2 regions of the Pseudoalteromonas sp. SCSIO 43095 genome follow, and region 1 is predicted to be linked to the other one. Evidence: riboswitches for the same ligand, from Rfam matches in the RefSeq annotation. Region 1 holds a riboswitch; the other holds the start of a gene.
The links. A riboswitch is a leader RNA that binds a small molecule or an ion and turns the genes downstream of it on or off. The one in region 1 is predicted to bind lysine.
Positions count from the first base shown of each region.

Region 2: another riboswitch for lysine. It lies ahead of dapA (4-hydroxy-tetrahydrodipicolinate synthase); the one in region 1 lies ahead of lysC (lysine-sensitive aspartokinase 3).

Region 1 covers NZ_CP087995.1:1,150,336-1,155,456, forward strand. Annotated here, with positions in the region: gene LOC50_RS05510 (MksB family condensin complex protein) at 1-27, opposite strand, end outside; gene nhaD (sodium:proton antiporter NhaD) at 224-1,471, shown strand; lysine riboswitch at 1,570-1,742, shown strand; gene lysC (lysine-sensitive aspartokinase 3) at 1,818-3,209, shown strand; gene LOC50_RS05525 (4'-phosphopantetheinyl transferase family protein) at 3,186-3,944, opposite strand; gene LOC50_RS05530 (sodium-dependent transporter) at 4,111-5,121, shown strand, end outside.
Region 2 covers NZ_CP087995.1:57,616-62,736, reverse strand. Annotated here, with positions in the region: gene LOC50_RS00345 (OmpA family protein) at 1-1,025, opposite strand, end outside; gene LOC50_RS00340 (protein adenylyltransferase SelO) at 1,346-2,755, opposite strand; gene LOC50_RS00335 (DNA-3-methyladenine glycosylase I) at 2,764-3,462, opposite strand; lysine riboswitch at 3,651-3,830, shown strand; gene dapA (4-hydroxy-tetrahydrodipicolinate synthase) at 3,958-4,842, shown strand; gene LOC50_RS00325 (2,3,4,5-tetrahydropyridine-2,6-dicarboxylate N-succinyltransferase) at 4,858-5,121, shown strand, end outside.

The DNA of each region.
Region 1 (5,121 bases):
ATTAAGTAGCTTTTTAGCTGGGATCATAAGGCGTTGCAACTTCCTAGTATTCGTTATTTTATATTTCTCGAACTTATATGGTATTCGTTTTTGCGACGATTTAATAATAGTTTTTACACCCGCTTAGTGATAGTATCCGCGCCGAATATAGGCACATAGAGTTTGTGGGTATATTTTTTACATGGTTTCAATTTTTACTTAACCCCGAAGGTTGTTTAATATCATGGTTTCCTCGATTATCCTGACGCTGATAGCGATTGCATTTTTGCTTATCGTTATTGAGGATGTGATCCACGTAAACAAAGCAAAAACGACATTATTTTTTGGTACACTTTGTTGGATTATCTCCTTTATTTTTCCTCTTAATGGGCAAAGCCCCGAAACGATTCAAACCCTCCTAGACCACAATATTTTAGAAATTGCTTCTTTATGGCTGTTTTTAATGGCCGCAATGACCTTTGTTGCCTATTTAAACTCTAAAGGACTTATCGAAAATGTTGTGAACCGGATTATGCCAACCAGCATTAGTGAGCGTAAGCTGATGTTTTTGGTGGGGTGTTTTGCGTTTTTATTTTCATCTATTTCAGACAACGTTACGGCCACGCTAATATCACTGGCAGTGATTATGTCATTAAAGCTTGAAGCCAAAAAGTTAGTTAAGTACGCCACGCTTATTGTATTTGCTGTAAACTCCGGTGGTGTATCACTTATCACGGGTGATGTAACCACACTTATGATTTTCCTTGATGGTAAAGTATCAATTAGCAATTTATTACTGTTAATTGTGCCTGCGTTACTAAGTGTATTATTACTCGCTACTTTGTTATCAATTGGCATGAATAAGCAACTCGAGTTTAAAAAAACTAAATTTAAACGTATTGAAAAAACCGACATAACCATTGCGGTTATTTTCTTCACTACGGTTATTGCTACGCTTACATTGAGTGTTTTATACAGTGTACCGCCTCTGCTTACTTTTTTATTGGGTTTATCTATTATGTTTTTAGTCGCGCAATTTTTAATGCGCAAAAAAGACATCAACAAAGATATGATCGACTTTATACGCGACATAGAGTACGACACCTTATTGTTTTTCGTGGGTGTGTTACTGCTTGTTGGTGCGTTAAAAGAAGTTGGGGTACTGAGCCAATTTACTAATTTGTATACGGTAATGGCGCCAGAGTACGCAAACTACTTAATGGGTATTTTATCTGCAGGTGTTGATAACGTGCCACTAACGGCAGCGTTATTAAAAGCCGACATTGTAATGAGTCAACAGCATTGGTTGTCGTTTACGTATGCAACCGGTGTAGGTGGCTCTATGCTAATCATTGGCTCGGCAGCCGGTATTATAGCCATGAGTAAGGTAAAAGAGCTGACGTTTGCAAGTTACCTTCGCTTATCGCTGTATTTATTACTGTGTTACACCTTTGGTTATGCGGGCTCTTACTTAATGGGTAGTTTTATTTGATTTTAGTGTAAAACGACTTGACAGCTAGACGTCTAAACGATAACTTTCAAAGCCGCACTCTTAGTGCGGTTTTGTTTTATTAGCCACAGGTTAATAATACATTCAGAAGAGGTGCGATACTTAGGTACTTAATGTGAGGCAACGACAGCCTGCGACCATTAAGGAGGGAAGTACTCGCCGAGGAAAATAATGGGTCGTTACTATTGTTTTTCGGTTTATGGGGCTGAATCCTCAAAACTGTCACCAATTTAGGTGGAGAGCTTCTGGCAGTAGATTTTTCTTATCTTTATTTCCTGCCAAGTTCTTCTTGTTTTATTGCGGTTTGGATGCCGCGAAAGGAGACGAAATGACTACCCAATCAGTGCCACAAAGTTCACAGTGCACAAAATCAGATTACATTGTTGCCAAATTTGGTGGCACCAGCGTTGCTAACTTTGAGGCGATGAGCCGTTGTAGCGAAATTATCGTAAACGATAAAAATGTACGTATTGTTGCAGTAAGCGCCAGTGCCGGAGTGACCAATCATTTAGTGGAGCTTTGCAAAGCGGGTATTGAAGCCGCTAAACGCCAACAGCATATTGATGGTGTACTTGCGATTCAGCAGGCTATTTTAAATGACCTGTCGTTAGATGATGATTTAGCCCTTGGGTTTAATCAAACGCTTGATGCATTTCAAACGTTGGCGGCACAAACACTCAATACTGAGCAGCAGTTCGATGAGCTACTTAGCTTTGGCGAGCGTTTATCGTCGTACTTATTTACCCAAGTACTAAGGTTAAAGGGTTTAAATGCCACTCGTTTTGATGTGCGCCAGGTGCTTAAAACCGATAGCCAATTTGGTAAAGCAACACCAAATGTGGGCGCCACAGCGCAAGCCGCTAAAACACATTTAATTCCGCTGCTTGATGATAGCGTTATTGTAACCCAAGGGTTTATTGGTAGCGATGCAAACAATTTAACGACCACGCTCGGTCGAGGTGGCTCAGATTATAGTGCTGCACTGCTTGCTGAGGCTATTAACGCTAAAAGTGTGCATATTTGGACTGACGTAGTGGGTATTTTTAGCACCGATCCTCGTTTGTGTGTAAAAGCCACTCCTATTGCGCGTTTAAGTTTTGATGAAGCAGCAGAAATGGCGACCTTTGGCGCTAAAGTGCTGCACCCAGCTACAATTTTGCCTGCCAGTCGCAGCCATATTAATGTGTTTGTTGGCTCAAGCACAGAGCCAGAACTTGGCGGTACGTGGATTGAACGTGAAAAATCGCAGCTACCTGGTATTCGTGCGGTAACGCAACGTAAAAATCAAATATTATTAACCCTTAAAAGCCCAGAAATGTTATTAGCCAGTGGCTTTTTAGCGCGTATATTTACTATTTTAAGTGAGTGCAATATTTCGGTAGATTTGGTCACCACCTCTGAAATTAGTGTAGCAATTACCCTTGATAATGCGCCTAATGCATCACGTCCAGAGCTTGATCAAGCATGTTTAGATAAGCTTGCTGAATTTTGCCATGTATCGGTTGAAAACAATTTAACGCTGGTAGCGTTAATTGGCTCTGAAATTGTTTTGCGCCAACATGAAATGAATTTAATGAAAGTGTTAAGTGATTTTAATATTCGACTCATTTGCCATGGTGCAAGTAAACATAACTTGTGCTTTTTAGTTGAGCAAAGCGAGTCTGATGCTGTGGTTCAAGCGATTCATAGTCGATTACTAGAAAGTGATTGCGCTGCGTAAATCGTTAATAGTTATTATTGAGCACCGCCAGTCGGTGCTTTTTTTTGCCACAACGCTAATATCAAACATGTCGTTATGTGCTCCAACCACGGTATTGCTACAAGCTGTAAGCTGAGTGTTATTAAGTTCGTTAAACACATTAGGGCTTAATAATTGAGCAATGGGGCGGCTGGTGGCTTTAGCCAGCGCTTCTTTTAATGTCCAAATCCTAAAAAAATGATGTGCTTGAGTTGTTATGTTATCTGAATCGATTATTAAGCTCACTTCGGCTGGATGGTAAAAGTGTTTAGCGAGTTTATTAAAAGGGCGCTTTAAATTAATTTTTTCAATATCAAAGCCAAATTGAGTTGATGCTACATTTAACGCTGCACCTACAAAACCATGAGAATGAGAAATACAGCAACTGATCACGCCTGTTGTATTTTTAATATGTAATTCTAATTTACTGTTATCGGGGTTAAATTCAGAACTAATATCACACAGCTTTAATGATGCGTAAGAAGAACAAGCGGTTTTTACTAGGTATTTAAGCACTAAACGTGTGGCTAAATATTCTTGTTTAGCTTGTGGGGTTTTACGCCGATTAATAACATTGAGCTCAAAAGGGCTTAAATAGTGGGGTAAATCAAATTCACCCACATTGAGGGTGGTCGCGTTAAGCAACGCAATGCAATGGCTGTTATTTGCTAAAGCGGGCGTGACTGCTAGCTGGTTTTCAAAGTAAGTTACACTCATCATTGCTCGTTATAAATGACGACCGATTACATATTTATTACCCAAAGCTGGATAGTTTGTGAGCGGTTGTTAGTTGTTGTGAGCGCTAAGTACATTTTTATTACTCAGTCGCTCTTAAATATGGTTTAATTCGCATTCGTTAAAATAATAACAGATTTGTAGGTGTATGGCACAAGTGCGTGATGGTTTTCAAAGTCGACTAGGTTTTGTATTGGCAGCAGCCGGTGCAGCGGTAGGCTTAGGTAATATATGGGGTTTTCCTACGCAGGCTGCTAATCATGGTGGCGGCGCATTTTTACTGGTTTACTTTATCGTTATTTTTTTGCTGGCGTTACCTGCTTTGTACACCGAGCTGTATTTAGGTTACAAAGCCCAAGCTAACCCTGTTAAAGCACTAGGCCAAGCATGGCAAGATCACGCCCCTAAAGTGGGAGCCGCAGCAGGCTATATTGGCCTTGCCGGTGCCATCGTTATGTTAAGTTTTTACTCAATTGTGGCCGGTTGGATGCTTTCCTACGCTATAGAGCCTATAAGTAGCTTTTTTGGCTTGCAGAGCTTGAGTGAGTTTTTACATAGTGACTCTATGTTACGTAATTTTATTTTTACGCCGCTTATGCTTATTCTAACCGCCAGTATTATTTTAAAAGGGGTGAAGTCGGGAATAGAAACCTGGTCACGCCGTTTAATGCCGCTTTTACTTGTTCTCCTCATTGGGCTTATTATTTATATTGCAACGTTAGATGGCGCAAGCGAAGGGTTTGCTGCCTATTTAGTGCCTGACTTTAGCAAAATACTCGACCCTGATTTAATTATTGCCGCAATGGGGCAAGCGTTCTTTTCGTTGTCGCTTGGGGTAGGCTGTATGATGATTTACGGCTCATATTTAAAACCCGGAGCTAACTTACCAAAATTAACCGCAAGTGTTGCGCTACTTGATACCAGCGTGGCGTTTTTGGCGGGCTTATTAATAATTCCGGCTATTTATGTTGCCCAGTACAATGGCGTTGAAGTATTTAATAACGGTAAATTAATTGGTGAGGGACAACTTATTTTTGCCATATTACCTGAGCTATTTGGCACTATGGGTGAAATTGGTTTATTGGTTGGCTTATTATTTTTTGTATTGATGTCGATAGCTTCAGTTACCTCAACTATTTCGTCAACTGAGATCCCTGTG
Region 2 (5,121 bases), 1.1 Mb from region 1:
ACGTGTGCTTCAACGCGGCGGTTTTCAGCATGCGCTTTTGCCGTATTCGCTTCATTTTTAAGGCGTTCTTCACCTAAACCTACCGTTGTAATGCGATCTTCTGCAATACCATCAGCAATTAGCTTTTTAGCTACTGCATCAGCACGTTTTTTAGATAACCATTTATTGTAAGACGCTTTACCTACTGCAGACGTATGACCTTCAAGAAGCACTGTTGTATCTGGGTACTCTTTTAAGAAAGTCGCTACTTCGTCAATATCATTTAAGTACTGCTGCGAAACTGACGAGTCATTGTTAGGGAATGTTACTAACAAGCTTACTGTTACTTCAGTATCTTCATAAAGTGTACAACCATCGCTACCAACAGCATCTGTCATAGGTGTATTGGCACATTTATCATCTACATCAGGGATACTGTCTTTATCTGTATCAGCAAGTGCTACCGGCACAGGAACAATTTCTGGCTCTGGTGCAGGCTCAACCGGTGTTACTGGCGCCGATTTTTGACCAAAGAAGTAGTTTATACCTAATTTAGCGCCAACATCTGTGTAGCCTTTATCTAAACCTTGGTAAACACTGGTTTCAGCATTAACAAAAAAGTTGTCTGTAACAAAGTGTCGGTAACCTACACCTGCGTTTAAAAACGTGTTGTCATCAACAACATCAATATCTTTCAGACCAAATAAACCGTAGAAAGGACCGCCACCAAAGTGGTAAAGTGCATCGATACCATAACGTTCGCCGTCAATATCGTTGCGGTTGTTCAATACTTTGTCGTGAGCATTAAAGTCTAGGTCTGCGTACTCTAAACGCGCACTCCAGTAATCATTAAAGCGGTAGCCTAATTCAGCACCCCAGCCTGTTGACTCATTAACGTCAAGGCCAGCTTGCTCACGCATGTTTTTCCACGAAGCATCGTAATAATCGCCGAATGCACCGATGTAAAAGCCTTCTTGCTCGGCTGCGAAAGTAGATGCGCTAGTTGCAGCTAACGCAATAGCCATTGTAAGTGATTTTAATTTCATTGTTTTCTTCCCATTTTAACAACTAAAAATATAGCTAAGCATTGCTAGCTCTTCTAACTTACTTATATAGTAACTGAGTCTTTGTTAATCAATGCTTAACGCAAATATATTTTTTCAATATCTAGGATAATAAAACTAGCTCATAAAAAATGTCGATGAACACAGGCTAGCTCAAAAAGCAAACAATCGCTTTAAACCCCACACGATCACTGGCCTTTATGGAGTTATGGTATCACTCGTTCATAGTTTACTCTATGAATGAACATTGCAGGAGTAAAAAATGACCTTTTATATTCATTTTAAGATGCAACAAACAATACTTAAGTACCACAAAAAGTACGATAATTCTTATCATCTTCAGGCGGCTGTTGAAACTCTGTAGCTTGCATATTGCTTGTGTAAGGGCTCGACATCACTTTGCTAAAACGACTGAGTAGCTCACTATCCCCATGCGTAGTGTACTGAGTAATAATATCTTCAATAATATGATTACGGGGAATCACACTTGGATTTGCCTGTCGCATTATATTATAACTATGCTCGTTAGTTCGTGTTTGCCATTGCTGTGCCCACGATACAAGTGCTGATGGTATTTGCGCTTGTCCAGTTAACGATTCAGTTAACGCATTAAAAGTATTGGTATAATCAAGCTGGTGTTGTTTTAATAACCCTAGTAACTCTCCCACCAACTTATTATCTTTATCATCCGCGACTGTTAACCCTAACTTTTGCGCCCACATAGCGCTAAATTGTTGGTTAAATTGCGTTGAAAAGCCCTCAATTAAAGGCGTCATCAATGCCACCGCTTGCTCGTCATCATCACTGATCAGCGCCATTAGACTCTCTGCTAAGCGGGCACAGTTCCAACTTGCCATGTTTGGCTGATTACCAAACGCATAACGCCCTTGTTTATCAATAGAGCTAAACACGGTATCAAAATCAAACTGGTTCATCATGGCACATGGGCCGTAATCTATGGTTTCACCACTAATTAAGGTGTTATCGGTGTTCATAACACCATGAATAAACCCCACCCTCATCCAACTTACGACTAATTTGACTTGGTTGGCGATCACTGCAGCTAAAAAATCTAAATAACGCTGAGCACCAGTGCTGTTAATCTCGGGATAGTGTCTTTGAATGGCTAAGTCGGCTAAGTTTTTTAGGCTAGTAACGTCACCTTGAGTGGCTAAATATTGAAACGAGCCCACCCGTATATGACTGCTGGCGAGTCGGGTTACAATAGCACCTGGTTGAGGTGGGTTGCGATAAACGGTTTCGCCACTGCCAACCACGGCTAAACAACGCGTTGTTGGAATGCCAAGCGCGTGCATAGCTTCGCTCATTACGTACTCACGAATAGCTGGACCTAATGCACAGCGGCCATCGCCTCCGCGCGAAAATGGCGTAGCACCAGCGCCTTTTAATTGCAGATCCCAAAGCTGATTTTTATCATCGCTAATCGCACCGAGCAAATGCGCCCTACCATCCCCTAGTCGCGGTGAAAAGTGACCAAACTGATGACCAGAATATCCCAGTGCCACTGCAGAAATCGCTTGGGGTTCATTACCGCTGAATATATTTGCTCGTGAATCGGCACTCACCTGTATATTAAATTGCTTAGCTAGGGGCTCATTCCATAACAATAACTGTGGCGCTGCCACTTTAGCCGGATGATCGCTAATAGCAAAGCCGTCACCAATATTGGTATACCTTGGCACTAATTTCATGATTAATCCTATTGTTGTTGGCTTATTCCTACTCGGTTGTCGCCGACACCATAAGCGACAATTAAGCTTAGCTCTTGCATACTTAAACCGCTTTGCTGCTGCAGTTCATTAAAAAAAGCTTGCGCGGCATTTAATGATTTTTTGGTTTGTAAGCCGCCATCTATAATTTTGTGCGCACGTAAATAGCTCTCTACGTCTCGGGATAATAAAAAGGTGTCTTTCCCTAATGCACGCAAAGCATAAGGACCGGTATTGCCCCCTAAACGCGCACCCTGTTTTTTCAAATATGCCCACAAACCAATAATATCTTCACTTGGCCAATTAGCTATAAACTGACTAAAACTACCATGCTGCTGCGCAACTTCGTGGATCATATATGCATTTTCAGTAATAGTTTTTACTTTTTTATAGTTGCGTACAATCCGCTCATCACTGGCTTTTTGCTCAAGCATATCCGGTGGCATCATCAGTAACTTTTCAACATTAAAATCCCAAAAAACCTCTCTAAATCCTGCCCATTTACTATTGATCACCGACCAATAAAAACCACTTTGAAATACCTTGCGAGTAAATTCTTCTAGCCAATCATCATCACTTAATGTGCTGAGTTGCTTTGTTGATAAAGGTTTTGCGAGTAACAACTTAAGCATTTTTTCAGAGCCCTTTCGCTCCACTGCTCGCTTATAAATATCGCTAAATTTTTCCATCTGCTTAATACCTTACTTCTACTGTGAGGTTAGTGTACGAGAAAAGCAGCCAATACGTAATAACAGTCAATCAGGGTGAATCAATCTGAATTTAGTCACTTGACACCTAGACGGCTAAAATGGTTTAATCGCCACACTTACCCTATTACATTGTATTTGCTAACTGGCTTTTCAAGTAGCGAGTACAAAGGGCTAGAAGAGGTGCGTTATTCAGGTAGCGTATGTTAGGAGCGCAAACTCCAATGAGCATACGTGAGGGGAATTAACGCCGAGAGGTAACACTTTTTTGTGAAAGATTACTTCGGGCGACTAGGTTGAATCCTAGCGACTGTCACCAATAACATATTTGGTGGAGAGCTTCTGGTCTTAGTATAATAAGGCCGTGCGCCCTATTATTTAAGCCCATTCGCTCTTCGAATTATAAACACATTCAAAGAGTCAGGCATCCTAAATACCCGCCAAAAACTCGACGAATGCCCTATAAGTTCGTGAGAGATGATCAACAACTTCAATATTAACAATTTCCATTTATGGACTGCGCTGATCACCCCATTTGATCAAAATGGCCTAGTTGATTACGCAACCTTAGACACCTTGGTGGCCGAACAAGAAGCCGCTAACAACGGCATTTTATTACTTGGTAGCACTGGCGAAGGGTTAGCCCTGACCCTAAAAGAGCAGCAAGCCATCGTAGAGCATGTCTGCCAATTACAGCCGAGCGTCCCGCTTATGGTCGCAGTCGGTGGTAGTAACTTAAAGCAGCAGCTTGAATGGGTTAACTACTGCAACCAACTGCCTATTCATGGTTTTTTACTTGGCTCGCCTTTGTACGCCAAACCCGGTGCAGTGGGGCAAACGCATTGGTTTGAAAGCTTACTCGATGCCAGTTCTCATCCTTGTATGCTTTATAACGTACCAGGACGAAGCGCCGTAAGCATTCCCATTGCGACTATTGAAAACCTCAAACATCATAAAAATTTATGGGCACTGAAAGAAGCCAGTGGCTCTATCTCTCAATTTGAAGCCTTTCGAAAAGCGGCGCCTGATTTAGCTATTTTTAGTGGTGATGATGCCCTCATGCCTTATTTTGCCCAAGCAGGTGCAAAAGGTTTAGTGTCGGTTGCAGCCAATGCATGGCCAGTGCAAACCCATGAGTTTGTAAAGCGCAGTTTAAGCGGCCAACACCCTAATCTTTTTGTCCAGTGGTCTAGTGCTATCAATAGCTTATTCTCAGTAGCCAACCCTATCCCAGTCAAAGTGTTAATGCATTTACAAGGCCGTATTAGCAGTCCGTATTTACGCCCACCTTTAACACACCTTGAGCTGACACACACCAATGACATTTCATCGGCAAACAACACCATTTTATCTTGGCATTAAATACAGGTTTTTATAATGAACTGGTTAGAACTATTAAATAATTTAGAAACGGGCGCGGTTCGCGCAGCAACACAAGACGAAAACGGCCAATGGCACGCTAACGTAGAAGTAAAGCAAGGCATTTTAGAAGCCTTTAAAAACGGTCAAAACACCGAGTTTGCTGGCGGTTTTGTTGATAAACATAACTTAGCGCCGCAAAGCTTTGAAGCCACAGCAGGCGTTCGCATGGTACCCGGTGGTTCAAGTGTGCGCCGTGGTGCACATGTTGCCAAAGGCACT